3 regions of the Spartinivicinus ruber genome follow, and region 3 is predicted to be linked to each of the others. Evidence: predicted binding sites of a transcription regulator. Region 3 holds the regulator's gene; each other region holds the start of a gene.
What was found. Region 3 encodes FNR, which switches genes on or off when oxygen is low (the NO sensors DNR and NnrR bind a similar motif). Its sites were predicted from a motif close to TTGATNTANATCAA; they were not measured.
Positions count from the first base shown of each region.

Region 1 (9,911 bases), 920 kb from region 3:
CAGGCTTTAAATCAACCTCCATCCACTTGGCATTAGATTCAATGAGCTCAGCATCAGTCAGAGAAGAAAACAAACTTCTCTTCAATGGTACGATTAAAAAATTGTTTTCCATTCCATATATCTCTATTTAGAAAGAGTAACAAATTTATTCAAGAATTAAGCGAAGTTACAACCGAAAAATGAACAAGTAATTTTTGCATAATACTAAAAGCAATCAACACTGCATGCTGCGTCTAGGCCCATAGAGGCGTAATTGACAGTATTGTTATGCATAAACAGTATTGTATAAGTTTGAATAATGTTGGCATCATATCACTGATCAATATTTAGGTTTTGTATGTTAGACATAATTCAACATATTTGTTTACATCTCACCTTTCAGCCCGCTATGTACTTCAACACCCTAGCTAACTAAGTTTATATCAGCTTTTTAGTTACTGTTGTTTTCAATTAATAATTGTCCATTACCATAGGATACTATTTTATAGCCAGTCAATTCAGGTCTTTGACGAACAATAATAATATTACCTCTGATTAAATTAATAAGTATTACACCCAAAGCCTTTTGATCTATGGAGTTAGGAGATAAATACACCTCAGCAGCACATAGGCTTGCTGAGTTTGAAACCGTATTTGAAATACCTTCATTACACATTTCAATTAAACTAGACCACAGCATACTACTTTCCATTTCAGCAGGGGTTATATTACCTGTGAAATAGCCATGAACTTGAATATCCACACCTTCGTCTGAGTCGTTAAATATCTCAAGTTCAGTATGAGTTGCAAACGACTGAATTGGTAAGATCATTGAAATAGCTATGGTAAGGTATTTAAGTATTTTCATTATTCTTCCATGATTCGAGTGATTAAGCACTAGCATCCATTTTAGATTAAACGTCAACAAACTTAAGACGTCGTCGATATTATCAAAGAGTATCTTCCCAGTGAAGATATTTAGAAGAATTAAATACTTTTACTTATAGCTTTATAATAACGGTGTGCAAGGGAGATATGGAAGGGTTAAAGATTTTTTACTCAAACCACATTTATTCAGCAGTACCGTACATTTCTTATTGAAAAAGATAGTAATATTAATTTATCCAAGCTAGAAAATTCAAAAAATGTCGATTACTAGTATTAGGTATTACCATTATGCTTTGCTTTGCCTATAGTTGTGTCTATTACAATTGTATTTATAGCAACAGTAAGCCTCTAGATGAAGTTAATGAATTATTAGGATAACTCTATGAGAGTATGCGTGTAATTTATTAATTAAATTGCATTTCCTACAAATCTATAAATAAATTTCTTTGCAAGTGGCTGTATTCGTTTAAATTGCAGCCCAACATGATAATCGTTTTTCCTAGCAATCACATGCCTTACCTCAGCTATAGCATAAATTATTAGCTGGTTATTTAAATGATGAGCCTTAATCATGATTGATAATTTTTGCTTAACTTGAAAACTGACTGGGGTTGCTATCATTACTCCTTGTATAGAAATATTAACAGCTACAGCAGAAATAGCTTCTTCGTTATGATCAGTTCCTTTGATAGCTGCTTGCCAGTTAACCTCTTTACGAGGATAGGCACGTTGTTCCTGCGGTATTGGTACATCAATCAATTTATCTGTCATACTCAACTACTACACACTAAAGACAAGCTACCTATACTCTTCGCGAATGATTTTTAGGGTTTGTTGTCATCGCTGATCACCAGGTTGGTGGTAATATGCAGTTTATATAGGATCAATTAACTGCATTCACCCAAATCAATTAACTCATAGAGCTTAGTCACTTGACGGCCGCTCCTAGATAGCATTCGCTTTGACGATACTGTATATTTTTTAATATACATCCTTTGCAAAGTCTACTCAATGTGAGTATCGTTAACAAAAAAACATAATAGGCATATGCAAAATAAAAAGGCTAATAATATTAAGCGAGAAGTTATATTTTTTTTATAACTGAGTGATTGAGGAGCCTTCCACCAGCTTATTACCATTGCTGACATCACTACCTGTAATAGCCACAGGCCGATCATCTATTTTGATAAAAGGGTGCCCTGTTATAATAACACTTCCATCACTCAGTTTATCGCCAACCCGCGCAACTGGCTTACCACTTTCCCTATGATTTGGGCTACCTTCAACAATTACATTCCCCCTCGTATCTTTATCACCAACAAGCGCCCATTTCATTTTATTACACCTTTTTTACTGCTTTACTACTAAGTTTTATATACTAACTATAAATATGTCACTCCCAATAATATAGATTTTTCCTTAGTTATAAGCGTAGCTGGATTATATAAAGCTTGTGGATAGCACATCAGTATTATTACTTTTTTATTTTTCATTACGCCTTAATTTTTATTAATACAACGTTATCACCCAGAGCAAGTGAGTTTTGTTTTTTTATCGGAAAGACGACACTATACAGCTACAAAAAAGAAAGGGTAACTTAACGTTACCCTTTCACTTGACTCACTAATGAACAAGCATAGCGTAAATTTGATCCTTCAATTTAACTCGTCGCTTTTTCAATGAGAGATAATTTTCGTCACTTGTCGGAATATCTCTCATCGTTAAGCCACATAGCTGGTGATCAAGCATGTGATATTCAGCTGCCATTTTGGCGAAGGTGGGGTTTTCATGTTTTAGTTTATTAATTTGCTCCCGACACTGGGGGAACTCATCGACTAGGCTGTGTTTATGCCTTAACATTGTTTTCCTCCCTATTACTCATTAATAAGTTTAGTAATCTGTTGTTTAGCTCGCCAGCTAATTTTTCAGCTACGTTAACTCCCGCAAACAAACGATTCTGTTTGCAGTATCACACAGCACTTATTTTTATTAGCAAACCATAAAGCTATGAATAACGGAAATAACCAAACAAGTTATTGATGCTGGTCAACTTCAAGTAAAGGCACCTATTAGTTCTTGTTTTTTCCATCAAACTATGCTCTGATTAAAGGAAGCACGTGATAAAGCTCTGCTTAAATATACGTCACTCGCTTGATGTGTGACTGACGAGACACTTAATTGATGAGTTTGCTTGTAATGAATGCCCTGTTAGCTGCTAAAACTATTATCGTGAAGATACTCGTGATGATTATTATTCATCAGCGAGGGGGTTCACGTGGCTAACCACTAAATAAGCTACCAGATACCAAAACCCCCGACTTGCAAGAGCCGGGGGTTTTTTTTTGCAACAACAATGATGTGAACAGACTCTATGAATGGCGCACAGCATATTATTAAAGCCCTTGAAACTGCAGGAATCAGTACCATTTTTGGCTATCCGGGTGGTGCAATCATGCCTGTCTATGATGCGCTTTATGATAGCAAGCTCAACCATGTTCTTTGCCGTCACGAACAAGGTGCCGCTCTTGCTGCCGATGGATATGCCAGAAGCACTGGTAATTTAGGGGTTTGTTTAGCCACCTCTGGCCCAGGCGCCACCAACCTACTCACAGGCATTGCCAATGCACATTTGGACTCTATCCCCATGCTGGCCATTACAGGCCAAGTTGCCAGCCCCTTGATTGGAACGGATGCCTTTCAAGAAGTCGATATTTTAGGCATGGCCTTGCCTGTGGTTAAACACAGCTTTCAAGTGCGCACTCCATGCGAATTACCCAGAATGCTGCAAGAAGCCATGCAGATTGCCCTATCTGGGCGACCTGGTCCTGTATTAATCGACGTACCAAAAGACATTCAATTGGCAAAAATACCCCCACTGGTTGGCTTTCCCTCACTAGACAACAGTTTGCCTACAGCAGGAACCGGCACCATAGAAGAAGCCAATCAACTGATTCTACAGGCAAAACGACCTGTGCTTTATAGTGGTGGTGGTATTATGTTGGGCAACGCCGTTGCAGCATTAAGAGACTATGCATGCCACTCAGGAATACCCTCAGTCACTACCTTGAAAGGCATTGGCAATCATCTACCAGATGATCCTTATTATCTGGGTATGTTAGGCATGCATGGCACCAAAGCAGCCAATTTAGCCGTACAACAGTGTGATTTACTGATTTGTATTGGTGCCCGCTTTGATGACCGAGTAACAGGTAAGCTGGACAGCTTTGCAGAAAATGCAAAAATCATTCACCTAGATATCGATGCAGCTGAATTTGGTAAGCTCAAAACACCCGATGTAATTATCCATGGCGAACTCAATTACAGCTTAAGTCAATTAGCCTACTCTGCTAACATTGCTCAGTGGCAACAACAGTGCACTCAACTAAAAAGCCAATATGCTTTCACCTATCCAGAAAATCCCCCTTCGATTTATGCTCCCCAGTTAATTCATCGATTAGCACAACTATCTCCAGAAGAAACCATTATCAGTTGTGATGTTGGTCAGCACCAAATGTGGGTAGCACAGCATTACCAGTTTACTCATCCGCGCCACCATCTCAGCAGTAGTGGCCTCGGTACCATGGGATATGGTTTGCCAGCAGCGATTGGCGCCCAATTTGCTAACCCCAGTGCGCAAGTTATCAATATTTCTGGAGATGGCTCTTTCATGATGAATATCCAAGAGCTGGCAACCATTATTCGTTACCAACTCCCCATTAAAATTATCATTATCGATAACCAGCGGCTTGGCATGGTTAGGCAATGGCAAACCCTGTTTTTTACTGAACGATACAGCGAAGTTGATTTATCAGATAACCCTGATTTTGTAAAAGTAGCCCAAGCATTTGGTTTAACAGCTCAATGTATTACCCAAACATCTGAAGTAGAGCCCGCTTTGCAAGCTTTTCTCAAGGCAACCAAGCCTTTTCTTTTGCATGTATGCATCAACCCCAAGGACAACGTATGGCCACTGGTTCCACCGGGTGTACCTAACGATAATATGCTGGAGTGTACAAACAATGAATTACTATGAATTGCAATTGGTCGCTCGTAACACCCCTGGTTGCTTAGAACGAATTTTAAATACCAGTCGGGTTCGCGGCTTTGAAATAAAACACTTCAACGCAAAACTAAATAAGAAACAGGATTATTTTAAAATCGATTTAGCTGTAGCCAGTAACCGAAGTCAACAGCATCTAGTGATGCAATTAGCCAAGCAATATGACATTCGCGAACTAACTCCAGCAAAACGAAAACTTGCTGTTGTAGAAGCATGATAAAGGTTGATTATCAAGGAGGTAGCAGAATACTATCTCCTATAGGACTTACTAGTTTTCAATCTTTTATCACTACGTTTCTGCCAGCTTGCTTTGCCTGATATAAGCATTGGTCCGCCTTGGCCAACATATCGCTGAGCGAGTTATATAAGTTATCAGTTACACCTATACTAAACGTAATGCTTAGAACATTATCTCTCACTATTAAGGACTGTTCTGCAATAAGGTTTCGAAAACTATCCAGTAATTGCTTACTTTTTTCTGCATTAAGCCCATTAAATAAAATGCAAAACTCTTCGCCACCCACCCTAGCAACAGTAAAACGAGCGAATTTTTGCATTAATACATCAGCCACTTTAGTTAACACATAGTCGCCAGCTTCATGGCCATAACTATCATTAATCTTTTTAAAATAATCGATATCTAACATGGCCAAGCTAAGTTGTTTATTATTTTCCAGGGCATTTCCATATACTTTCTCAGCCATCTGAAAAAAATAACGCCTGTTGAATAACCCCGTTAGATAATCACGATTTGCAGCATCCTTAACAGCTTCAAATAGTTCCATTTCCTCTAAGTTATGCATTAATCTACAGTGCAGCTCTTCATGATAAAAAGGCTTACGTAAAAAATCATCAGCTCCATTTTTAATAAACTTGGCAGATAACGCCCCACCCCCTTCAGCAGACAAACCAATAATAATTAAGTTCTTATTATGCTGTTTATGCCGAATATGTTTTACCAACTCATACCCATTCATATTTGGCATATTGTAATCAACGATCATCAACCGAATATCAGGCTGTTGCTGCAACACATTCAACGCATCAACGCCATCTTCCGCTTCCAGAACTTGATATAAATGTTGTTTCAGTGTTTTTCTGATAAACGCACGAGAGGATTTAGAGTCATCAACCACCAGCACTTTAATAAACTGATTTTTTTGCAACCGTTCGATTAATTTAATGACATATTCATAAGAATAACGGCTTTCTTTAACCACATAATCAACGACACCTTTATCTAACAGTGCCTCCCGTTTTTCATCATTATATGAGCTTGAGAGTACAATACAGGGGATATTTGCATGCAGTATTCTATCAACCACTTCACCATTAGGCGCATCCGGTAAGTTTAAATCAGCTACTGCTACCAAATAAGTCTTTTCAGCATTGTTCAAATATCTCTCTGCCTCATTCAAGTTTGCAGCAAATGAAGGGGATAAGTCTTTTCTTGCCTCAAATAGGTGTTTAAGCACCTTCCAAACCATGGGGCTATCTTCAACAATTAATACAGAACTCCCCTTCATACAAGGTTTCCACTTATTTATAGGAGACTTTCGCAAAGCTATTGCAACAGCCTCATAGGATGCAATAGTGCAGCACTACAGCTGTAAGTGAACTGTCATTTCAGCTTAATAGTAGAGTATAGCAGCGCAAACTTGCTGCAATATTGTTTAAGCTTTACCAGTTGCGCGCATCCAGGCTTTTCGAGACAGGTGATGTAGCAATAGTAGCGGTGGCATTTTTAACCAGTGGGAACGTAAATAAAGTAATTGGCAGGCCAGTTTTTTTTGTAACCGTGCTTGCCCCCTTGCTAAAGGTAATATCGCTTCAGGCATTGCCCAATATTTCATCCGTTGAATAGGAGTTGGCTGTCTAGACAACTCTGCAAGCAATTTCTCATTGACTGAGGTTGCAAAAAACTGCTGTAACAACCACAAAATATCAACCAGAGGGGATGTAACACCGAGTTTCACTGCACGTTCTTGAAGCTGCAGCCAAAAGTCAGCCACATGTTGCTCCCCATATTTAAGCAATTGATCTATATCGTATAAATCTCTAATTCGGTTATGATAATCCGCGTCATAACCTAAATGGACCACAGCGTGTAACACCATGTCAGGAAAACACAAGGTATTTAGCCCTGGCTCAGTCAGAGGTACAGCCGCATTTAATAATAAAGAAGGATCTGGGTTTAAACGACTGGTGCGGGGTAAAATCCGGTGGTGAATATCTACATCATACAACCGTTCGCGATGACGATAAGGAGGTAACTCATGCATCCACTGACGGTAGTAGGCTTTATCATATTCATTTTGTTTTGCACAAGCCCAACCGTTATCGACTAGTAAAGATTCAATCGTAGGTAAATCCTCCTCAGCAAATAATAAGTCAACATCCGCTAACAATCGTCCTTCACTAACCGGAATATTATGAAATAAATAAGCCGCTCCTTTTAGTAAAGTTATTTGATAGCCGGCAGGGTACAGTATCCGCCTGAGTCTATTGATTTCCCAGCGAGCATTACGTTGTAAATATTTTGCAAACTGCAAAGCATCCTGGCATTGACCTTGTACCTGCTCAGGTAACTGATCCCAAACCTGTTGCTGCTGAAAACAGTTAGTCAGTGTGGCTAACATGCCAGCCTGTTTAGCCTGAAAAAGCAGGATGTTCCATTGCGCTACAGAAAACGGAACCACACTTGATGGTTCTTTAATGGCGTTCAGTAAATAATGATGTTCAGCCCGCTGTTTCATTAACCACTCTACTAATACTCTTGGCTGATTGGGAAGCAGGCTGCTGTTCATACAGGCTAAGCAATAATGGAATAACCGCCCGTAAATTATCAAAGTTCAATTCATAGCAGCTGCATTGATCAACTAATTGGCGTGCAGCCTGAAACCCTGAGACACCCAATAATTTGTAATTGAATGCATTATTTGCCAGTCTCAATAATGCTTGAGACTTTTCTACTAGGATCAATTCATTGTTCGCGCCTGGCTTATAACGGGGGAAAATGACCCAACGAGGATGAGCTTTTTCCTCTGCTCGTTCAATACTGGCAGCAGGAGGCCGAAAGTGAGCAACCATGCCTTTGCGGGTTTTTTCAAATAAAGGCCCAATGACCGCTTCAGGACTAAACCGCTTCATTACTTCAATTGAAGTATTTTTTAGTGGAATTAGCTTAGGGAGCGGTTGCAATAAACCTGTCTCAGGCTCTAATAGCCCAAACTCATCTGATAGCATTCGCCAGCCACTCAACGACAATGCTGCACATAAAGTACTTTTTCCTGAGCCAGGCCAGGCAGGAAATAAAATAGCCTGGCCATTACGCTCCACCACTGCAGCATGCAGCATTAAATACCGATGGGCATGGGTAGCAATACACCAGTTACTCCCCCACTCTAGCATAGGTAGCGCATGATCCAGTGGAAACGGTGCCATACCAGGCTCACCATCGGTTCTAAATTCCACTTGAGGTCGCCACCAACGACGCCACAACTGAGGTCGTTTAACCTGAATTGAAAAATCTATGAGTTGTGGCTGACTAAAGGTGGGATAATGTGCAAATAACCAATGCAGTTGGGATACAAGTGTTTTACAGTTTTTTACAGTTAATTGAAATTTAAATGGACCTATTTGATACATCAAGCCAGTGCGAAGCCGCTCCTGTAGCTCCATTACTGTTAAGTCCGCAATCTTCATGTAAAGTCCGGCTCAATCAACCCTAAACAATCCAGGTTGTGGATCAAATTACTAACTGGTTTTGCAAGCTGTTCCGAGGTCTGTTGCCATTGATTGGCAAGGCTTGTTATTAACTGATCAAGCGATAGTGGTTGTTTGGCCAATAACAATAAAACATCTAATGACATAGCATTTAACAAATGAGTATCCGCAGATAAGCCATTAAACACAATAGTATCTTCCCCCCAATCAGCCCATAGTAACTGATCAAGATCAGCCAGACGCCAATTTGCAGGTTTATTTTTTTTCTGGCAATAGATTGTCATGGCTTAAAGGGTAGACCAGATTAGTGCTGTAACCCAAAGGCTACAACACTCTTTATTAGGGGGTAGGCTGAATTGAAACCCAGCAAGAATTCGTTAACGGTGAAGTACCTGGAGAGTATTCAACACTCATTTGCTGCATATCATCAAAGTAAACAAGGACGCTCACCTGTTCAGAGCTTAACTCCCCTTCGTTATTAGTCACAGCTTGCTCCCACTCAGCCAATTGGTTTTGGTTCATTGCTTGAATCAGCTGCTGACTCAAATTTAACTCATACAGCGTATTATTAACCTCAACAATCATTTGAGGCTCACCATTGGTCGGAGTATATGTATACTTGGTACCCATTGCCCGTACCCAGCTAGGCTCTTCATTCATTCCGTCCTGCTCAGACACCACAGCATCAGGGTCAGGTAAATTGGCCTCAGCCAATTTCATATCACAAGTAGCACTGGTTGCTGCTAATGCCGCGCCACTTCTTAAAGTTAACACTAGAGGAGCTCCTACTGCAGAAGCTTTGAGCAACTTCCGACGTTGCACCTGTTTACTTGACAGTTTCTGAATATCACTGGTCAAGCTTGATTGCTGCCCAGTCTTAACTGGTTGATTGCTATGCTCACTATTACTCATTGTCCCGCCAACTTGTTATCCGTTAAAAACTATCCTTTATTAAGCAAAGTTTGGTCCATACAATAATTTTATTTATACCCCAGTATCAATCAGCTATTGACCATTTTCAGAATAATCAACTGTAACCTACTGTAAAATTATAAGACATCATTAACTTGACTATTTCACCCATTGTTCAAGTTCATGACAAATAACCAAGTTTACCCAGCTTATTAGTCATCACCTATGAAGCTGATGTCGCTACCGGCCGGTTCGGATTGGTTACCCATTCGCTCCAAGAACCAGGATACAACCTAGGGCGCCCTAATCCTGCTAGGTCCATGGCAAAGATATTATGGCAAGCTGT
Region 1 covers NZ_CP048878.1:4,612,452-4,622,362, forward strand. The annotation lists gene G4Y78_RS20975 (DUF1203 domain-containing protein) at 1-73, opposite strand, end outside; gene G4Y78_RS20980 (hypothetical protein) at 431-847, opposite strand; gene G4Y78_RS20985 (PilZ domain-containing protein) at 1,276-1,638, opposite strand; gene G4Y78_RS20990 (PAAR domain-containing protein) at 1,963-2,202, opposite strand; gene G4Y78_RS20995 (YdcH family protein) at 2,491-2,727, opposite strand; gene ilvG (acetolactate synthase 2 catalytic subunit) at 3,239-4,900, shown strand; gene G4Y78_RS21005 (ACT domain-containing protein) at 4,887-5,144, shown strand; gene G4Y78_RS21010 (diguanylate cyclase) at 5,203-6,453, opposite strand; gene G4Y78_RS21015 (nucleotidyltransferase domain-containing protein) at 6,601-7,683, opposite strand; gene G4Y78_RS21020 (HprK-related kinase A) at 7,667-8,632, opposite strand; gene G4Y78_RS21025 (HPr-rel-A system PqqD family peptide chaperone) at 8,629-8,937, opposite strand; gene G4Y78_RS21030 (hypothetical protein) at 8,993-9,565, opposite strand; gene G4Y78_RS21035 (sulfurtransferase) at 9,789-9,911, opposite strand, start outside.
Region 1: the regulator FNR is predicted to act here: its motif matches at 2,904-2,917, upstream of G4Y78_RS20995 (YdcH family protein).

Region 2 (9,911 bases), 1.5 Mb from region 3:
TATGGTCACACGGTGACAACTGTACCCTTCGTGAATGACTTCTAAGCTCTTATTAAGTGTTAGCCATAGTAGTTGACGTCTCTTTCATTCATAGATAACTTTATGAAAAATCAGTACAACTAAGAAATAGTTAAAGTCAAGGAGAAAATTAATGGCAAGCAAACCCAAGATACTTGCCTTTGCTGGTAGTTTGCGGAAAGAATCAGTGAATAAAAAGCTGGTTAAAGTGGCGGCAAAGGGAGCTGAGCAAGCAGGTGCCGAAGTTACTTTTATTGATTTAGTGGACTATCCATTACCCATTTTAAATCAAGACGATGAGCAAGCGAATGGCGCTCCAGAAAATGCTAAAAAATTGCATCAACTATTTGCTGAAAGTGATGGCTTTTTATTAGCCAGTCCTGAATATAATGCAGGGTTATCAGCAGTGTTAAAAAACCTCATTGATTGGCTCTCTAGGCCATCTTCTGGTGAGCCAGCGCTAGCTGCTTTTCAAGGTAAAATTGTAAGTTTAATGAGTGCATCACCTGGTGGCTTGGGTGGTATCAGGGCATTACCTAATGTTCGGTTTATTTTGGATGGATTGGGTTGTTTGACATTACCAAAACAATTAGCCTTAGCTAAGGCGTATGATGCATTTGATGACCAAGGTAACCTGATTAATAGTGAGCAGCAGGAAACAGCATTGCAACTGGGGCGTAATATAGCTGATATGGTTAAGAAGTTAAAATAGACGTTATTTTCTTCTCTTTATAATGCCTTATCGAAAGGATATTTAAGGCATTATAATTTGCTTAATAATTGTATTTCCCGCTGAATATTATCTCTAGCTTGTTGTTCGAACTGAGCATTAAATTCTTCGCTAAAGTAAAGTTTGTCTCTAGTTAAAAACGTAGAGAGTATTTTTTTTCGACCTTTTAAATATTTCTTTTTAGGTATAAACCAGTACTCTTTTCTAATTTGCTGGCAATAGTGTTGGTAGTTTTTCCAGTCATGTCCCAAAACAGCTAGGTCAAAGTCTAGAAACAATTGGCAGTCTAAAAGAAGGGAGGGTGCCTGATTTGTTAATGGCAGGTGTTTTTCTGTGGCTATAATCATTTGTGCTACATCATGGTTTAACGAGCCAAAGTGTAGTTGCTCTAATGTATAAATGGCTTTATCGGCGCTGCGTTTTTCATTATTTTTCCACCAAGGCAAGTAGTAATAATCGTGGAAGCAAATGGAAAAAAATACTGTTGGTGGTGAGGTGATAGATGACTCATACTGTTTGAAGAGTAACAGCATCTGCTCAATATGGTTAAGGGTATGGTAGTGCCGCCAAGGTTGGCTATATTGTTGGATAATCTTGTTCAGGGCTTGCTTGGCCACCAGCTGATGTTCACTTTGGTCAAGGTATTTATGCCAGTAATCACAGAGTAAGTTGCTATTCATTTTGTATCTTATTAGATAATACGCCTATCAAAATAGATATTTATATTACGAGCGTTATATAAATCGTAGATAATAAGTTGTTTTAAATCAATGTGTTATGATTTTTTTGAGTTTTTGGCATGATCCATGCCTTGTACGAGTATATGTAAAAGTTTGTTGCTAACTACTTTCTCGATCGTTGGATGTTAATTATGTCATACGAAGTTATTCATCAGAAAGGTTTGTCTCCTATTAAAGCCTGGACTTGTGGTTTGCCTTTTGAAGAAGAGGCTAAGCAACAGTTATGTAATATTGCCAGCCTGCCTTTTATTCATAAGTGGGTAGCAGTAATGCCTGATGTTCATTTAGGTAAAGGGGCTACTATTGGTAGTGTGGTACCTACTTTTGGTGCAGTTATTCCTGCCGCAGTAGGTGTTGATATTGGTTGCGGTATGATGGCCGTTAAAACCAGTTTAGTAGCTGCTGATTTACCTGATAATTTGTACGGCATCCGTCATGCAATTGAGGTGGCGGTGCCCCATGGCCGTTCAGCACGAGCCAGAAGAGGCAGGGATAAAGGGGCTTGGAATACCATACCAGATGATGTGGCTCATGCCTGGCAGCCTTTAAAAAAACCTTTTGAATTATTAGCTGAGCAGCACCATGTATTGCAGCAAACCAACAACCTTAACCATCTGGGTACTTTAGGTACGGGTAACCACTTTATTGAAGTCTGTTTAGATGAGGCTGGCAGTGTTTGGTTTATGTTGCATAGTGGCTCAAGAGGAGTCGGTAATCGAATAGGTACTTATTTTATTGAAAAAGCTAAAAAAGAAATGGAGCGTTGGCAAATTCAATTACCCGACCAAGATTTAGCTTACTTGCCGGAAGGTAGCGAATTATTTGGTCAATATTTATCGGCGGTTGAATGGGCTCAGATGTTTGCATTTACTAATCGTCAAGTGATGATGAAACGAGTGATTTATGCCGTTCAGCAAACACTTCAGAGACAGTTTTCTGCAGAGTTAATGGCGGTGAACTGTCATCATAATTATGTTTCTAGAGAACATCATTATGGTAAGGATGTGTTAGTTACTCGAAAAGGTGCGGTTTCTGCAAAAGAAGGGCAATTGGGGATTATTCCAGGCAGCATGGGGGCAAAATCCTTTATTGTAAGAGGGTTAGGTAACCCAGAAAGTTTTCATAGCTGTAGCCATGGCGCAGGCCGGGTAATGTCGCGAACCAAAGCTAAAAAGCTGGTAACACTGGCAGAGCATGAAGCAGCCACTAAAGATGTCGAGTGTCGTAAAGATAAGGATGTTATTGATGAAACACCAGCAGCTTACAAACCCATTGAAAAGGTCATGAAAGCTCAGGAAGACCTGGTGGAAATAGTGCATACTCTAAAACAAGTGGTGTGTGTGAAGGGATAAAGGAGTAGCAAAAAATAGGGTGGTAACATAGTTTTTTATAATGCCACCTAGTTTTTTGGGTTATTAAGCTTTTTAACTATTAATTTTTAGCAATAAATGGCTTTGAGTGGTACGTATTTAATTAAAATGACTTTTTGTTAGTGTGTTGTAAATGTTTTGATACGGTTGACAGGGGTCATTTATTATTAGGTTAATTGGCTGTTATGATGCCTTGTGAAATAATAATGGGCAAATGTACTTCAATTGTTTTATAAGGAAATACCCCATGCTACGTCAAAAATATATATTGACTGCTTTGTTGTTTATTGTTGGACACATTATGGTGGGGCAGGTAACAGCGGGGCAACAATGTTCTCTGTCTAGTCAGGGTTCTGCACGTTTGATTGTGATGTTTAAAACCTTGAAAGATCGGCAAAGCCCACAGGCCTTAGATTATGTTGCTGGTGTGGTAGGTCAGCAGCAGTTGCAAATTGTTCGCCCATTTCAAGAGAATGGATTAATTATTTGTGTGGCTGCTTCAAACCAAGCCGAGCTTGAAAACACAATTAGCAGTCTACAACAGCTACATTATATTAAATATGTAGAGGTAGACCAGCTAATGAAACCTATCAAGCCCAGTCCATTAGGTATAAATTAAACAGTGGGAACGGTGAAATAAAAAATAGCACCGCCCTCGGGGTTGTTTTCAAACCGCAATTTACCTCCATGAGTCGATATAATCGACTCGCAGACGGATAAACCAATCCCCATACCGTAGCTTTTAGTGGTAAAGAAGGGTTGAAACAGCTTATCAGCAGCGTCTTCTGTTAGCCCGTGGCCACGGTCAATAACGGATACTTTGACAAATTGATGGGATTTGTCCAGCTCTGTTTTAACCCAAACACCTATATCACGAGTTTCTCGGTCACGCATTGCTTCCATACCATTGCGGATTAAGTTAAGGGCAACCTGTTGTATTTGTACCGGGTCAGCTTCTATTAATGGCAATTCATCAGCAAGATCCAGGTGAATTTCCATGTTGTTATTGCGAGCATCAACTTCTGCCAGCTTAACCACATCGCTAATTAATTTATTGCAATCAACTTTTTCTAAGCAATGGGCAGGTTTTTTCACAAAGCTGCGGATGCGTGCAATAATATCTCCTGCTCTTCTGGCTTGCGTGCCAATTTTTTCCAAGGCTTCAGAGAGCGACTCTTTATTTAACGGATCACGCTGAATCATCCGATTGCACACTTGGGCATAATTACAAATGGCGGTGAGTGGTTGGTTAACTTCATGGGCAAACCCTGCAGCCATTTCGCCCATGGTGCTTAACCTTGATACATGAGTAAGGCGTTCTTTTTGTTCTTGCAGTTCGTCCAAGGCTTTTTGCAGGGCTTCTTCATTTTGTTTACGTTCAGTAATGTCTTTAAACACTACAACAGCACCTGAAGGCTGGCGATCTGTTTTGATTGGCGTAACAGAATAGGTAACTGGGAAGTGATAACCATCGTGGTGCCAAAATAAGTCTTCTTCAATATGTTGCTCTGAGCCGTCTTGTAACGTTTTCAAAATTGGAACCGTCTTCGGGTCATTAGGTTTAAGCAGAATATTGATTAACTCTTGGCCAATTAGTTTATCTTCGGCAAACCCTGTCATGCGGTTTGCTGCTGCATTGACAAAAGTGATGCAGCCTTTTTGATCCAAACCAAAAATCCCTTCTGTCATTGCTTCCAATATTCGCTGGTTATCGGCTTCTAGCTGTTTGTTTCGTTCAGAAAGAGCACGTTCCAGGCGATGAATTTTCAGCTGTGTGGCAACCCGTGCCAATACTTCTTCAGGCTGAAATGGCTTAGAAATGAAGTCAACTGCACCCAGGTTTAGCCCTTTTACCTTGTCTTTGGTTTCATCAAGGGCAGATAGAAAAATAACGGTAATGCCGTTGGTTTCCGGGTCGCCTTTTAATTGGCGACAAACTTCATAACCATCGATCCCTGGCATCATGATGTCTAATAAAATCAGTGCAGGTTTGTTTTTTTGAGCAATTTTAAGAGCGCTTTCACCATTTTTAGCCACAAGTAGCTTGTAGCCCCGGCCGTTTAGCGTTTGTAGTAATAGCTGTAAATTGGTGGGGTTATCATCAACCAATAATATTTTATCTTCAGCGATATCTCGCTCTGTAGGCACACTATTTGGGTCAGTTGCAGTCATAAAAAGCCATCATTCCTGTAATTCATTGGCTACGTAGCCCGAATATGTCATCAAACGACAGTCATTTTACTTTATTTCCCGCCAGCCTTGGCATCATCAAGGCTGGCGGGAAATAAAGCAATGTTGTTTAGCCAGAATGCCCAGATTCTTTGATATCTGATGAAATATTCGGCTGGTGGTACAGCCTGCCAATCAGTATCCCCAAAAGGTTTTCTTGGTTATAGGATGTATCACTAGACAAATTGTGCGCCATGACTAAGGAAGACTGCAACCACTTAAGGGGTAAAATGTTTGCTACTTTCTGTCAAAACGGCAACATTAGCGGTTAAGAGTTTTGTAAAGATGGCTATTAGGCCCAGATTGCCAGGTGAATACTTTGAGGCTCAGCCAGTTTGGGTTAATAGTTAACTTGTCGAAACAACTTCAATTGCTAGAAAATTTACAACGGGTTGCTGTATTAGGTAGTACCAGGTTGGTGTTATCAAATATACTGTTTCATTTATCATGGCTGTTTGCTACCCACTATAGTTGCACCAAAGTTATGTGATGTACACCAGCTGTTGGGTGGTTGACAGAAAGGCTATGGTTAGCATTAATTGGCTAGCCTATAGCTTTTCAAAAAATAATAAAGCTGGGTGTTCGAGATACTAGGTTATTTCACTGTAAGCCTATTAATAAGCTGCTTCAGGATAATTTAAGTTGGTTTATGAAAGTATTAGTATTTGGTGGCTCAGGTCAGGTGGGGCAGGAGTTATGTCAGCAACTGACAGAGCATGGGATTGTTTTTAAAGCGCCTAGCCACAAGGCTTTGGATATTGCTGATGATAAACAAGTTGCAGAGTTGATCGCACGTTATCAACCAACCATGGTAGTAAATGCTGTGGGTTATCGAGATTTGGTTAAGGCTGAGTCAGAGCCTTCCAAGTGCTTTGCGATTAATCGAGATGCGGCTGCCAGTATGGCTGCCATCTGTAGCAAACATAATATTACTTTAATCCATCTGTCGTCTTACTTGGTTTTTGATGGTGCTAAAACAGAGCCTTACACTGAAAAAGATACTGCTAACCCGCAAGGAGTTTTAGCTGGCAGCTTATGGCAAGGGGAGCAGTTAATTAGAGAACGCTGCTCCCGTCATATTATCTTACGTTTAGGCTGGGTGGTGAGTGCCAGGCGATATAATCTGGTTAATACAATTTTGTCCCAGTTGAAGCAAAATCAAGAGGTGTGGGTGGCATCAGACCGCTTAGGAAACCCAACCCCTGCAGTGGATGTGGCTGCAGTCATTATTGCAATTCTTTACCAGCTTGACTGCGAAGCAGAAGTCTTCGGCACTTATCACTATGGTGGTGTAGAGCCAGTAGCTGAAAGCAAGTTTGCTGAAGTATTGCTCAATGATGCTATGCAATATGATGAGTTACCCTCTGAAAAGCTGTTAGTAAAAGAATGTAATCAGCTGGATTATCTACCTAGCCATTTAAATGCACGTTTGTCTGTTAACAAAATCAGAGACACCTTTGGTATTCATGCAAAGGCATGGCGGCCTGCGATTGCGAAGATAGTGAAAGGGTTTTATGTGTAGTAAAGAAAAAGTATGGAGCAATAGGGTATTTGCTCACCGTTCGATCTTGAAGGGCCCTCCATGGTCCCTCAAGAACTAAAAAAGCAGTGACCAAGCTAAAACTTATAACCTAGTCCCACCATATAGACCCAGGGGTCTAACTCAACATCCACTTTTGCTTTGGTATTGCCTACTTTAAAGTTTGCTTCCGTATCAATATCGAGATACCAAACACTGGCATTTACCAGCAGATTATCAGTTAGTTTGTAATCAACACCTGCTTCGAAGGCAACTCCCCAAGAGTCCTCCAGGTCCAGACTATTGTAGCCTTGTGCTTTACGTTTGCTGGTAAATTCTTCATCAAAGAAAGTGGTGTAGTTAACCCCTGCACCTACATATGGCTGTAGGTCAGCCTTGGTGTCATTGAAGTAATATTGCACAGTTAATGTAGGTGGTAAGTGTTTTATATCAGCAAGTGAGCCATTATCAGGACTGCTCTTTAAATCCAGGGTATGCTCAAACGGTGTAGCGGCTAATAAACCAATTCCAATATGGTCGGTTAACATATAAGTGCCAGTTAACCCTAGTTGGGTATTGCTATCGACGCCAACAGTCCAGCCGGTATCAGCTCCACCTGCTTTTACATTACCGCTATCCTCATTGGGATTAACTGTTGCTGCACCAGCTCTGACGATAAAATCCCCTTCTTGATAAGCCATTACCCCCTGACTAAGGGATAAGCCTAAAGCCACAGTGGCAAATACAGCAATAGGTGTACGCATAAAAAATGACCTCATTATTCCTTACTTACGGCAACAAAGCGTTTATCGGAATATTAATTGGAGAGTCGTGTGACAATATTGAGTTATATCAATAATGAATGGAGTACTTTGTAAATTAGATGCTTTTAGGTAGTTTTACTTATTATGTCCCTTTGAGTATATTAATAAATACCCTTTGAGATGTTTAGCGAATTAAGATGGCAATAAAAATAACAGGTAAAGTAGGCAGTTTATCAGTGGACTTGTCAATAGAAGCCACTGATGATTTAAAAATGCTTATTGCTGAATTAAGTCATCTTACTCGGGAGGCTAATCCAACCTCAGAACCGCCTAGTGAATCTGTTTGCCAGTCATTGAAGAGTAAGGGAGTTCGTGAGGCTAAAACGCCCAAACAAAAGAATTTCTTTGAAAAGTCATTGGATTTTATCTGGCAGAAACAAACGGTTACCAATTACCAGCTCATTGATTTTCTTGCTGACAGTGGTGCAGAGGATGCGGAAATAAAGCGGACCATGATGCGGCTTAAACACAGTCATTTAATTCAATTGGAAACCATTGCAGGCCCTGGACAAAGTAGTTATTTAAAGTTCCATTGGCGTGGCTAACTTATTTAGCCACTGCAACTTCTTGATCGCTTGAGTTAATTTGAAACTGGTTGATAATTTCATGAATTTCCCTGATTAGCTCAAATAAAGAGGTGCTGGTTTGATTGGTTTCATCAGCTCTTACATCGCCTTCTTTGGCTAAATGGTTAATGGTTGATAAATCAGCTTCAATGGTATGGGTAACATCTTTATAGTTATTTAGCTGGTTACAACTTAATTGGGTGAGTTCAGTAATACTTTCAACATTATCTGAAATTCTATTTAAAGACTCGCCCATTTGTTTCGCTTGGTTCACACTGGCACTTGCATTAGTTGCACCTTGCTCCATTGCGCGGGCTGCTTTGATTGCGCCTGCTTGAATTTTATCAATCATTTGTTTTATTCGTTCTGTGGAGTTGGAGGCCCGTTGAGCTAACTCCCTTACCTCTTCAGCTACTACAGCAAAACCCCTACCATGCTCACCGGCTCGTGCTGCTTCAATACTGGCATTTAATGCTAATAAATTGGTTTGGTCTGAAATATCATTAATAGTGTCAGAAATTTGTGATATTTCATTAGAGTCATTTTTTAGCTCGTGAATAATCTTAGCCGCCTCAATCACATCGTTAGATAAGGTTTCGATAGCTGTGGTTGCTGAGTCTACAATGTCTCTATTTTGATTGGCCTCTTCACAAACGCTTAAGGTTTTTTCATAGATTTCGTTAGCGTATTCAGTAACCTGATCGGTCATATTAACCATTTCTTGTACAGTGTTTAATACTTTGTCGGAATTATAGGTTTGGTCCTTGGCAGACTTATGGAGGCTTGAACAAGTACTGCTTAAAGACTCACCGGTTTGGTTTAATTTGGCAGATGCGCCATTCAGATAGCTGACGGTTTTATAATAAGACTCGATGAGAGTATTAAATGCTTGGGCAATTTCGCCTGCATCACTCCCTTGTTCGAACGGTACACGGGTGGTCAGGTTACCTTCACCACCTTCTGATTTAGGTAAGACTGACTTCATGGCTTGTTTAATTTCAATTAAACCAGTTGTTGTGCCATGCTCAAATACATTAAGCCCAACTCGTTCGGCTTCTTCAGGTACACGAAGAAATTTCATATAGCGCATAATGCCGAATAAAATGGCTCCGGTACCAAATCCCCAGATAAATACGGCAATTACGCCTTGCGCTTGAACAAAAAACTGTTCCCATCTGTTGGCTATTGGGAGAGCCCCATCAGCTGCTACAAAAGCTAAAATAAGGGTGCCCCAGGCACCGCAAAAACCATGGGCTGCGACAACATTAACTGGGTCATCAATGCGTAATCCTTTGACCAACCACCACTCAAATGCATAGACGACAATACCTGCCGAAAAACCAATAAATACAGCACCAAGTGGATTAACCACTGCGCAGCCAGCTGTAATAGCAACCAGGCCCCCAATAATGCCATTTAATAATCGAGCGATGTAAATTTCTCCGCCATGTAATACTAGGGAGATTAAAAAGCTAGCTATTCCACCAGCGGCTGCAGCTAAACAAGTATTAAGAATGATTTTGGCAATATCCGTTGTTGCGGCTAAGGTACTTCCCCCATTAAAACCAAACCAGCCAAACCATAAAATCAATACCCCGATAACGGCCATTACTTGGTTATGGCCTTGCATTCTGACGGTTCTACCATCAGGGTTAAATCGACCAAGCCTGGGTCCTAAAATCCAGGCGCCTGCTAAACCTACCCAACCACCTAACGAATGGACAACCGTTGAACCTGCAAAATCAACCATGTTTTTTTCTGCCAGCCAACCACCTTCCCCCCAAATCCAGTGGCCAGATACTGGGTAAATAAATGCGCAAATGGCAATAGTAATAACCATGTAAGCAAGAAATCGAATTCGCTCTGCAACAGCGCCAGATACAATAGTGGCTGCAGTACCAGCAAAAGTAACTTG
Region 2 covers NZ_CP048878.1:5,185,096-5,195,006, reverse strand. The annotation lists gene G4Y78_RS23575 (NADPH-dependent FMN reductase) at 152-730, shown strand; gene G4Y78_RS23570 (HD domain-containing protein) at 781-1,428, opposite strand; gene G4Y78_RS23565 (RtcB family protein) at 1,620-2,840, shown strand; gene G4Y78_RS23560 (hypothetical protein) at 3,106-3,477, shown strand; gene G4Y78_RS23555 (ATP-binding response regulator) at 3,474-5,030, opposite strand; gene G4Y78_RS23550 (SDR family oxidoreductase) at 5,737-6,609, shown strand; gene G4Y78_RS23545 (OmpW family outer membrane protein) at 6,705-7,370, opposite strand; gene G4Y78_RS23540 (hypothetical protein) at 7,568-7,975, shown strand; gene amt (ammonium transporter) at 7,977-9,911, opposite strand, start outside.
Region 2: the regulator FNR is predicted to act here: its motif matches at 7,449-7,462, upstream of G4Y78_RS23545 (OmpW family outer membrane protein).

Region 3 (9,911 bases):
AAGTTCAGCGCGCATTGGTGCGTATTGATAGTGAAGAATATTTATTCTGTAGCCAGTGTGGTCAAGAGATCGCACCCGCTCGACTAAAAGTGATGCCCTATACAGACTTGTGTATTCAGTGTGCAGAACAATTGTCTAACTAACCCAGCCAATTACTGAGTCAAGAGCTATTATACGCTAGTAAGCAGTTAATCTGGTTTTTAGAATAAAATGTGATAAATAAACAAGTTGCCTTTGCCTGTTAGTAACTATAAAAAAATTCAACAGTTGCTGTGGTAAATTTTCAGGCGGCTTGTGGAGTACCAAGTATATACTGATGATAATTTTGGATGAAATCATCCATTGATGCCCGGGGCTTGCCGTGATAGTAACGGCGCCAACATTTTGCTAATAATCCTAAATTGGACGGGTCGCCTTTTGTTGGAAAATTGGGCACTCGTTGATAAACCATCCATGCTATGGCAGTCGCATAACTGAGATTTGTTGCTAGTTCTTGATGAGGATTTTCTAAAAATTCATGCTGGCTTGCGAGGCCTCTTACTTGGCTTGCTAGTTCAGGTTGGGTAACCAAATACTTATCCCAAATATTTTTATGCATGAGTGGGGTAATACAATAAATACCATAAGAGTGGTATGTTTTTGGTCTTAGGTAGAATCCTAGCCCACTTTCTTGAGCGGCTGTCCCCATTAGCAAATTTTCGGCTAAACAATGTTTGACTTGTAACTGCCTTAACGTTGGTTGAACTACATAATGTCTAAGTTCTTCTGCACAAATGCCCATCACTCAACTCTCATTTTCCCTACATTTATTCCTATTAGTCTTTGATGCATTTTTTTGACCAGAATGGGCCTACTCAACCTGCTTGCATCATTATATTCATTTTAAAAAGCAGGTTTATTTTATATTCTACGGTTAGTTTAGACTGAAATATTCAAGTTATTGGTTTGCTTTACAAGAAAAGAAGCTAAAAATCCGTTTTTTTTGAAACTGATTTGTTGCAAAAGTAGCGGTTATTATTGCCTGTCTTAATACAGATATAATAATGAAATAAAGGCCTGTGCAGTAAATCAACTTGCAATTTGATCAAATAGCTGACACTAATGTCATTTAAATGGCGAAGAAGGACATTTAGAAATAACCCAGCACCCAGTTAATAAGCAAAGAAGGGCACTGGGTAAACGGTTAATCTTTAGCAAAAGCACAAAGTGTATAGATAGGAATATCAGAGTCTTGAAGCTTTTGACTGCCTCCTAAGTCAGGTAAGTCAACAATAGCAGCTGCTTCGTAGACACTCCCTCCCAATCGACGGGTTAAGGCGGCGGCGGCAAGCAGGGTACCCCCGGTGGCAATCAAATCATCAACTAAGAGGATGCTGGCATCATTGCCAAAAGCATCTTCTTGAACTTCCAAAACTGCTTTGCCATATTCAATGTCATATTCTTCAGCGATGGTTTTGGTTGGAAGCTTGCCTTGTTTTCGAAATAGCACCAAAGGCTTGTTTAATTCATAGGCAATAACAGAACCCAGTAAAAAGCCTCGTGCTTCCATGGCGCCAATATGAGTAATTTCAGCATCAACATAGCGTTGAATAAAGCTATCAACTACCATCCGCTGTGCTTTGGGAGACTGATACAATGGGGTAATATCGCGAAATACAACACCTGGGGTAGGCCAGTCAGTAATATTGCGGATCAGTGACTTGATATAGTACTCATCAAAAATCATTGTTGTTTTCCATATGATGGTGTATCGACGCTGCCCTTGCAGGCTGCCGCAAATTGGCAGTATAGGATATTTAACTGATCACCTGATAACTTTTCGCGGAAGCCTTAGTGTGCTGATGAAATTAACCTACTAGTGAGTCATTGGTTCCATTGGGTTGATCAACAGACTTACCTCCGGCTAAGGAGCAGATAGCCATGGAGTCCTTAATTTGAATTTCCTTACCATTCGCATCGATTAAGCCATTTTTTTGGAAACGCGTGAAGACCCGGCTGACAGTTTCAACTGCTAGGCCTAGATAATTACCCATTTCATTGCGAGACATAGGGAGTCTAAAGGCTTGTGAGGAAAAACCGCGTCGACGGAAGCGAGCTGCTAAGTTGAGTAGGAATGTTGCAATGCGTTCGTCAGCAGTCTTTTTGCTGAGCAATAACATCATTTGCTGATCTTCCCGAATTTCCTTACTCATAATTTGCATTAATTTACGTCGTAGCTCAGGTAGGGTACTGGCTAGCTCATCCAGCTTCTCGAAGGGAATCTCACAAACCATAGTGGTTTCCACTGCTTGGGCTGACACTGGGTAGTGCTCATCATCAAGACCACTAAGACCAACCAGCTCACTGGGTAACTGAAAGCCGGTAATTTGTTCAATACCATCATCAGTGGTGGTGTAAGTTTTTAGGGCTCCAGAGCGGACAGCATAAATTGAGTGAAAAGAGTCACCCTGGAAAAATAAGTGTTCACCTTTGCGTAATGGTTTGCCTCGTTTGATAATGCTATCCAGCGTATCAATATCTTCTATTTTTAACGCAATAGGCAGGCAAAGAGTGCTGAGTATACAATCTTTGCAGGCGACTTGGTTAATGGGTTTTACTTTTGCAATCATTGTTATGCTGAGGCCTCAAACGCTAGAAGTGGGTATTCCATGCTAACGGATACATTTTGATTTATTGTAGGGGCGCACCCTGTTAGCGACAAGCTAATTATTGATGCAACTAAATCACTTTAGAAAATAAGTTGCTTGGTTGGTTCTTGGCTAAGTAGCTATCAAAAACCATGCAAATATTTCTCACTAACAATCTGCCGCTATCAGTGATAGTAATCTTGCTATCATCAATAGTGACCAAACCATCGCTTGCCATGGGGTGTAACTGAGTTAGTTCATCTTGAAAATAACTATGCCAATTAATATTTAATGGCTGACAATATTTAGCCAAGTCAACATGAAAGTGGCAGATTAACTGTTGAATAATTGACCGTCTGAGTAAATCATCCTGGTTTAATTGGATTCCACGCTTAATAGGCAACTGGTTATGTTTTTCCAGCGACTGGATATAGTCTTCTACTGATGTATGGTTCTGACAGTAATTATCTCCTAGCTGACTAATGGAGGATACCCCCAGCCCAATTAAGCTGCAGTGGCCATGGGTGGTGTAGCCTTGGAAATTACGATGTAACTCGCCTTTATTTTGGGCAATAGCCAGCTTGTCGTCAGGTAGTGCAAAATGATCCATACCAATGTAGTGATAACCAGCTGCCTGTAAGTGCTCAATAGTGTGCTGCAAAATACTGAGCTTTTCTTTAGCTGAAGGTAAATTTTCAGCTTTAATCCGTCGTTGTGGTTTAAAACGGTGAGGCAAATGGGCGTAATTAAATATTGACAGCCGGTCAGGGGCGAGTTGAACCACTTTATCCAGTGTTTCGAGAAAACTCTTAGTAGTTTGGAAAGGTAGGCCATAAATTAAATCCACATTAATGGACTTAAACATTAAGGCTCGAGCTGCTTCAAAAATAGCTTCGGTTTCTGCTTCAGACTGTAATCGGTTAACGGCTTTTTGTACTGTTGGGTTAAAGTCCTGAATACCCAAACTAATTCTATTAAATCCTAGTGAGCGGAGCAGTCCCATGGTTGGCCAGTCCGCTTCTCTTGGATCAATTTCAATTGAATAATCCCCATCAAAATCATCTGCTAGCTGAAAGTGCTGTTCCAGTAATTTAAAGAGTTGAATGGTTTGTTCGTGTGTTAAGAAGGTGGGGGTACCACCGCCCCAGTGGAGTTGCTCAACAATGGGCTTACAGCCCAGCTGTTTAGAAACTAATTGAATTTCTTTTTCTATAGCAGCTAAGTAGGGCAGGGCTTTTTGCCGGTTTTTGGTAATTATTTTATTGCAGCCACAGTAATAACAAACACTGGCGCAAAAGGGGACATGAACATAAAGCGAAAGTGGTGTTTGTTGCTGCTTAATTTTAGCAAGTGCCTGTAAATAGTGTTCAGGGGCAAACGCCTCTGAAAACTCGACGGCTGTTGGGTATGAGGTATAACGTGGGCCTTGCTGATTGTATCGCTCGATGAGCGAGGACTGCCACTTAAGAGGTCCTAACATAAATTTGACCTGTTTCTGTTGATGCAGATTAACAGTGTAAAGTGGTAGGGCTGAAAAGAATTGACGTGGGTCAAAGGCCTGTCTGAATAGCAGGTATAGGGCTCAATATAATTCACTATTACCCAATATCTACTAGCTTTTGCTTTCAGTATTTAATGATGATGGGCATGACTCTCATGGCTTGGCATTAACAGCGTTTGGTGGGGGCCAGGAATGGTCCATAACCCAAAGCCAATCATAATAATTGCCGCAATGGTGCGGGTGAGATGGTGAGCAATAAACTGCTTTAATACATCAGCAAAAAAGCCTGTAGCGAGAACCGTGGGGAGAGTGCCTAAGCCAAACCCCAACATCAGCAACCCGCCATTTAGGGTATTGCCACTGGCCGCTGACCAGGTGAGGGCACTGTAAATTAAGCCACAGGGTAGCCAACCCCATAAAATGCCTAAACAAAACCCTTGTTTAACAGTAGATGCAGGTAAAAAGGGTTTGGTTAACGGCTGAATGTGTCGCCATAGGTGCTGTCCCGCCTTCTCTATCCAGGTCAGTGCTTTCCACCAGTTAGCGATATAGCAGGCCATTAAAATCAATAAAATTCCAGCTATCCATCGGAGCCCTTGATTGGCAGTAGGGCCAAGCTGTTGAATAGACCAACCTAAACTGCCCACTAACATGCCTGCTAAGGTATAGCTGGTGATACGCCCAGTGTTATAACTCAGTAGCACCGGTAGTTTTTTCTGTTCTGGTAAGTGGAGGCTTATCGCTGCCATAATCCCTCCACACATGCCTAAACAGTGGGCTCCACCCAGTAAGCCCAGTAGAAAAGCGCTGGTTAGTTGGGTTAACTCAATACTCATTGCTGCTTATCAGAATCAGACGTGGGCTGTTTGCTATTTTCTGATGAGGGCTGATTGTCCTCTTGTTGTTGAGGGTTAGAGCGAGGTTCATCATCAAACAAAATACTGTGGGCTGGGCTTTCTAAGTCGTCAAACTGGCCACTATCCACTGCCCAGAAAAAAATCCACACGCCGATGGCAACAAACAATAAGGCAATGGGAATAAGTAAATAAATTGATTCCATAATCACATGCCTGCTTTGGTTTTGTGGGAGTGCTGACTATTCCAGGTTACTTGGGGAGCGATTTTGGGGGATGGTGTAGTCAGTTTCGTATTTAACCTTAAAGCATTCAGCACCACAACTAACGAACTACTGGTCATCCCTATAGCTGCCGCCCAGGGTGGGATCAACCCTAGAGCCGCTAAAGGTAGTGCCACTAAATTATAAGTAAGTGCCCAGATTAAATTGCCACGAATAATTTGCTGGGTTTTCTGTGCCTTAGTGAAGGCAAGTAGTAACGTGGCAAGTTTACCATTGAGTAAAACCCCATCGGCAGAGGTTTTCGCTAAATCAGTTGCTGAGCCCATGGCAATAGAAACATCCGCCGTAGCAAGCACAGGAGCATCGTTTACCCCATCTCCTACCATTAATACCTTATCACCTTGACTTTGCAATACCTTAATATAAGCCAGTTTATCTTCCGGAGAGGCTCCTTGCTGAAGGTTTTGAATGCCTAATGCTTGAGCTGTATTGGCTGCTTGGACAGAGCGATCCCCCGTTAGTAACGACAGCTTGAACCCTTGTTGCAGTAAAGCTGCTACTGTGTCGGTGGCATCTACACGCAAACTATCACTGACTTCAAACCAGGCTATCGGCTGTTCGGTGTTGGCTAATAACAGCCAATGGCCATTTGTGGTTGGTGGTGAAATAGTTCTATTCGGCCAGGCATAGCTAGTAATTCCAATACGGTAAACTGCATCATTAATTGAGCCACTAATGCCCTGGCCAGGAGTATTCTCAATATGTTCAGCTTGATAAGAAGGCGTAGCAGGGAAGGCTTTGGCTATTGGGTGTTCAGAGTGTGTTTCTAAAGATGTTGCTAGTTTAGTAGCTTGATCAATACTGATATCAACAATCGGTACTACCTGAATAAGACTGAACTGCCCAGAGGTGAGCGTGCCGGTTTTATCAAACACAACATGGTTGATAGTGGTTAGGCCTTCCAGTAAATGCCCTTTGGTAATTAGAAAACCTTGTTGTTGCAAAGCATAGGTGGCAGCCGTTAAAGCAGTTGGCGTTGCCAATGATAAAGCGCAGGGGCAGGTCACCACTAGCACGGATAAAGTAATCCATAGCGCATTTTCTGGGGCGAATTGCCACCAGCTCAAAAACACTAAGCTGGCAATAACCAGTACCCCTGCTACAAAGTAATGGGCGACTTTGTTGGCTAGTAAGGCAATGGGGGGCTTATCCTGTTGGGCTTGGGTTAACAGCTGCTCAATACAGGCTAGCTGAGTCTCAGGCCCTGTATTCATGACCTTTACCTGAATGGGCTGATCAACATTAATGCTACCCGCAATCACCTGATCACCTATTTGACGGGGCTCTGGTAAAAACTCGCCAGTAAGTGCAGCTTCGTTAATCGTGGTTTGACCTGCTTGAATAATTCCATCAGCTGGGACGGTTGCACCAGGCTTGACCAGAAGAGTGTCAGCTGGTTTAAGCAGGGTTAATGGGATAATGGCTTCTTTACCGTTGCTGATAATGGTTACTTGATCAGGCAATAGTTGATTCAGCCGATAACCACTGAGATGAGCTCGCTGGCGGGCACTGAACTCAACAAACCTTCCTAGCAGCAGAAAGAAGGTAAACATACATACCGAGTCAAAATAGACTTCGCCACTATTGGTTAGCATGGCCCAACTGCTTGCTGCATAGGCCCCACCAATGGCCAAAGCAATGGGCACATCCATGCTGAGCTGACGAGTGTTAAGGTCGCGCCAGGCGGCTTGGAAAAAGGGCTTGGCTGAATAAAACACTACAGGTGTCGCCACAATAAAACTGACCCAGCGTAAAAACCATTGGTGCAGATCGGCAATGCCTTGTAGTGCACCAGCATATAACGCTACTGCATACATCATCACCTGCATTGCGCCAATTCCAGCCACTGCTAGTTGACGAATCATTTTTCGCTGTTTTCTGGCCATTAAGGCTTGCTGCTGGTTAGGGTGATAGGGCAGAGGGGGATAGCCAATTTGTTGTAATGCAGACATCAACTCACTTAATGAGCTAATACTGGGATCCCAAGTGAGTTGTAGCTGATGCTGCGTAAAGTTGACTGTTGCCTGCTTAACTGCGGAGAGCTGTTGTAAGTGGTGTTCTATTAACCAGATACAAGCAGCACAGTGTATATTTTCTAGTAGGAGTAAAGCCGTTTTTAGGCCATTAGTCTGGGTTTTAACGAAGGTTTCTTGCAGAGCAGGCTCATCATAGACTTGAAATTGCGAGGTGTTGGCCTCAGCTTTGGCAGCTTTGTTAGTGCGATATTGGTAATACTGGCTCAGCCCACCTTGATCAATAGCTTCGGCTACTGTCTCGCAGGCGGGACAGCACATGGGCTGTTGTTCACCATTAATTGAGGCGAAAAACTCAATGGCACCAGTGATAGAAGTGCCACAATGATAGCAGGCAGTGAGTTGAGACACAGCTAAATACCAACGTCTTAATTAGTTTCGCTTGTGGCAGAGGCTTTAGTGCTACCTAAACTAATGGACTCTTGCTCATTACTGAGATACCACTCAGAAATTAGTCGCCAGTCATTGTCAGTGTATTGATCTCGCTCAGCAGGGATTGTTTCTAGTTGAATGTAACGCTTGCCCATTACCTTTTGTTTTAGCTGGCCAACATAGTGACCTTTGGTAATATGCTGCATAAGTAGCGACTGGTCATCATCTGGGATAGTTGGGGAAACCAGACTTAAGCTAAGTTGGGTAGGGTATTGAGCTAATTCACCAGTTAGTTGAATGCTAATATCGCCAGTTAAATTATCCACTTTGATAGTGGCAGCCAATTGTAAATCTTTCGCTTTATAGTCACGGGATAAGTCATTACGAATGGCCAGCCCATCTTTGTAATAATTATCTCGTACTAAGGTGTCGGCACCATTGATTGAAACGGTGATCATGGCAATCCCAGAAGCAATAGCAAGCAATGGAATGGCTATGATAAACCAGAACCAAAACTCTTTATACCAAGGGTTAGCTGCTTGTTTTTCGGGTTGTTCTGGCTGATCTATTGTCTGCATATCAATTACTTCAATCTAACGGGGTCGGTAGGTGCAATAAAACGACTTTCCTGTGTAGCAGCCAAGTGTTCGCTATCTTGGGAAACTATTTTAAAGCTAAAAGTCATATTGCGACTGGTGATTTTATCAGGGCTTAGCTCCAGTCGTACAGGTACCATTTTGACTTCACCAGTAGGGACGATGACTTTGGTTTCCTCTGATAGTTTTATTCCGGGAATACCACTCACTGTTACTTTAAAAGGATGGTCGTGCTGATCCATATTGCCAATTTTCAGCATATAGACATTTTCAATGGTGCCACGGCTAGTTTCATTGTAAAGGGTGTTGCGGTCACGGGAAATTTCCAGCGTCACAGGCACTCGGGTGAGTAAGGTATAGCTGAAAAAACCACTAATTATTAACAGGGCAGATAAGTAACCCAATAAACTTGGTCGAAGAATTTTGGTGGCTTTACCGGCTAGACTATTCTCAGTGGTATAGCGAATTAGCCCTTTGGGATAATTCATTTTTTCCATGATGTTATCGCAGGCATCAATACAAGCGGCACAACCAATACACTCATATTGCAGGCCATCGCGAATGTCTATCCCCGTGGGACAAACCTGCACACACATTTGACAGTCAATACAGTCACCCAAACCTTTGGTTTTATAGTCGCTGTCGCGTTTTCTAGGGCCTCGGGTTTCTCCCCGGTTAGGGTCATAGGAGACAATTAAGGTGTTTTCATCAAACATCACACTTTGGAAGCGCGCGTAAGGACACATATAAATACAAACTTGTTCCCGTAACCAGCCTGCATTGCCATAAGTGGCCAAGGTGAAAAAGCCGACCCAAAAATAAGCCCAGGAGTTAGCTGCCCCTGAAACTAGATCAATCACCAGCGTATTAATGGGGGTGAAATAGCCAACAAAGGTAATTCCTGTGGCTAAGGAGATCATTAACCAAAGCGTATGTTTAAGAAACTTGCGGCGAAATTTACTAATGCCCATTTCGGCTTTATCTAATTTCATCCGCTTATTGCGATCACCCTCAGTAATTTTTTCAGCCCACATAAATACCCAAGTAAATACACTTTGTGGACAGGTATAACCACACCAGATACGACCAGCTAATACAGTGATAAAAAATAGGCCAAAAGCACAAATAATTAATAAGGAGGAGAGGAGTATCATATCTTGGGGCCAGAAGGTAACACTAAAGATATGAAATTGACGGGCGGGCAAATCAAATAAAATGGCTTGGCGATCACCCCATGGTATCCAGACTGTACCAAAATAGAGAATAAATAAAAAAGCACCGCCAATTATACGTAAGTTGCGGTACACACCCTTAAACGCGCGAGTATAGACTTTTTCACGCTTTTGATAGAGGTCAACAACTTCTATTAATTCGGATTTGTCCGGTTTGACTTCATTTATAGGAGAGGTACTCATCAGGCATTACCGGTAACTGGTTAGAGACTGTAGTTAGTAATGGCAGAGAACGCCTAAAATATGGCTGTAGGAATTTATTATTAGAATAGAGGGAATGACCAGCTTCGATACTACTGGTCATTCAAAGGCTTTATTGTTTGTGGGACAGGCTATAAATATAGGCCGCCACAACATGAACCTTATCAGGCCCCAGGATTTTATCCCAAGCCGGCATTACCCCGTTGCGACC
Region 3 covers NZ_CP048878.1:3,692,914-3,702,824, reverse strand. The annotation lists gene G4Y78_RS16890 (TraR/DksA family transcriptional regulator) at 1-143, shown strand, start outside; gene G4Y78_RS16885 (hypothetical protein) at 284-784, opposite strand; gene G4Y78_RS16880 (adenine phosphoribosyltransferase) at 1,184-1,726, opposite strand; gene fnr (fumarate/nitrate reduction transcriptional regulator Fnr) at 1,848-2,609, opposite strand; gene hemN (oxygen-independent coproporphyrinogen III oxidase) at 2,719-4,107, opposite strand; gene G4Y78_RS16865 (sulfite exporter TauE/SafE family protein) at 4,260-4,964, opposite strand; gene ccoS (cbb3-type cytochrome oxidase assembly protein CcoS) at 4,961-5,188, opposite strand; gene G4Y78_RS16855 (heavy metal translocating P-type ATPase) at 5,191-7,650, opposite strand; gene G4Y78_RS16850 (FixH family protein) at 7,668-8,249, opposite strand; gene ccoG (cytochrome c oxidase accessory protein CcoG) at 8,255-9,682, opposite strand; gene ccoP (cytochrome-c oxidase, cbb3-type subunit III) at 9,813-9,911, opposite strand, start outside.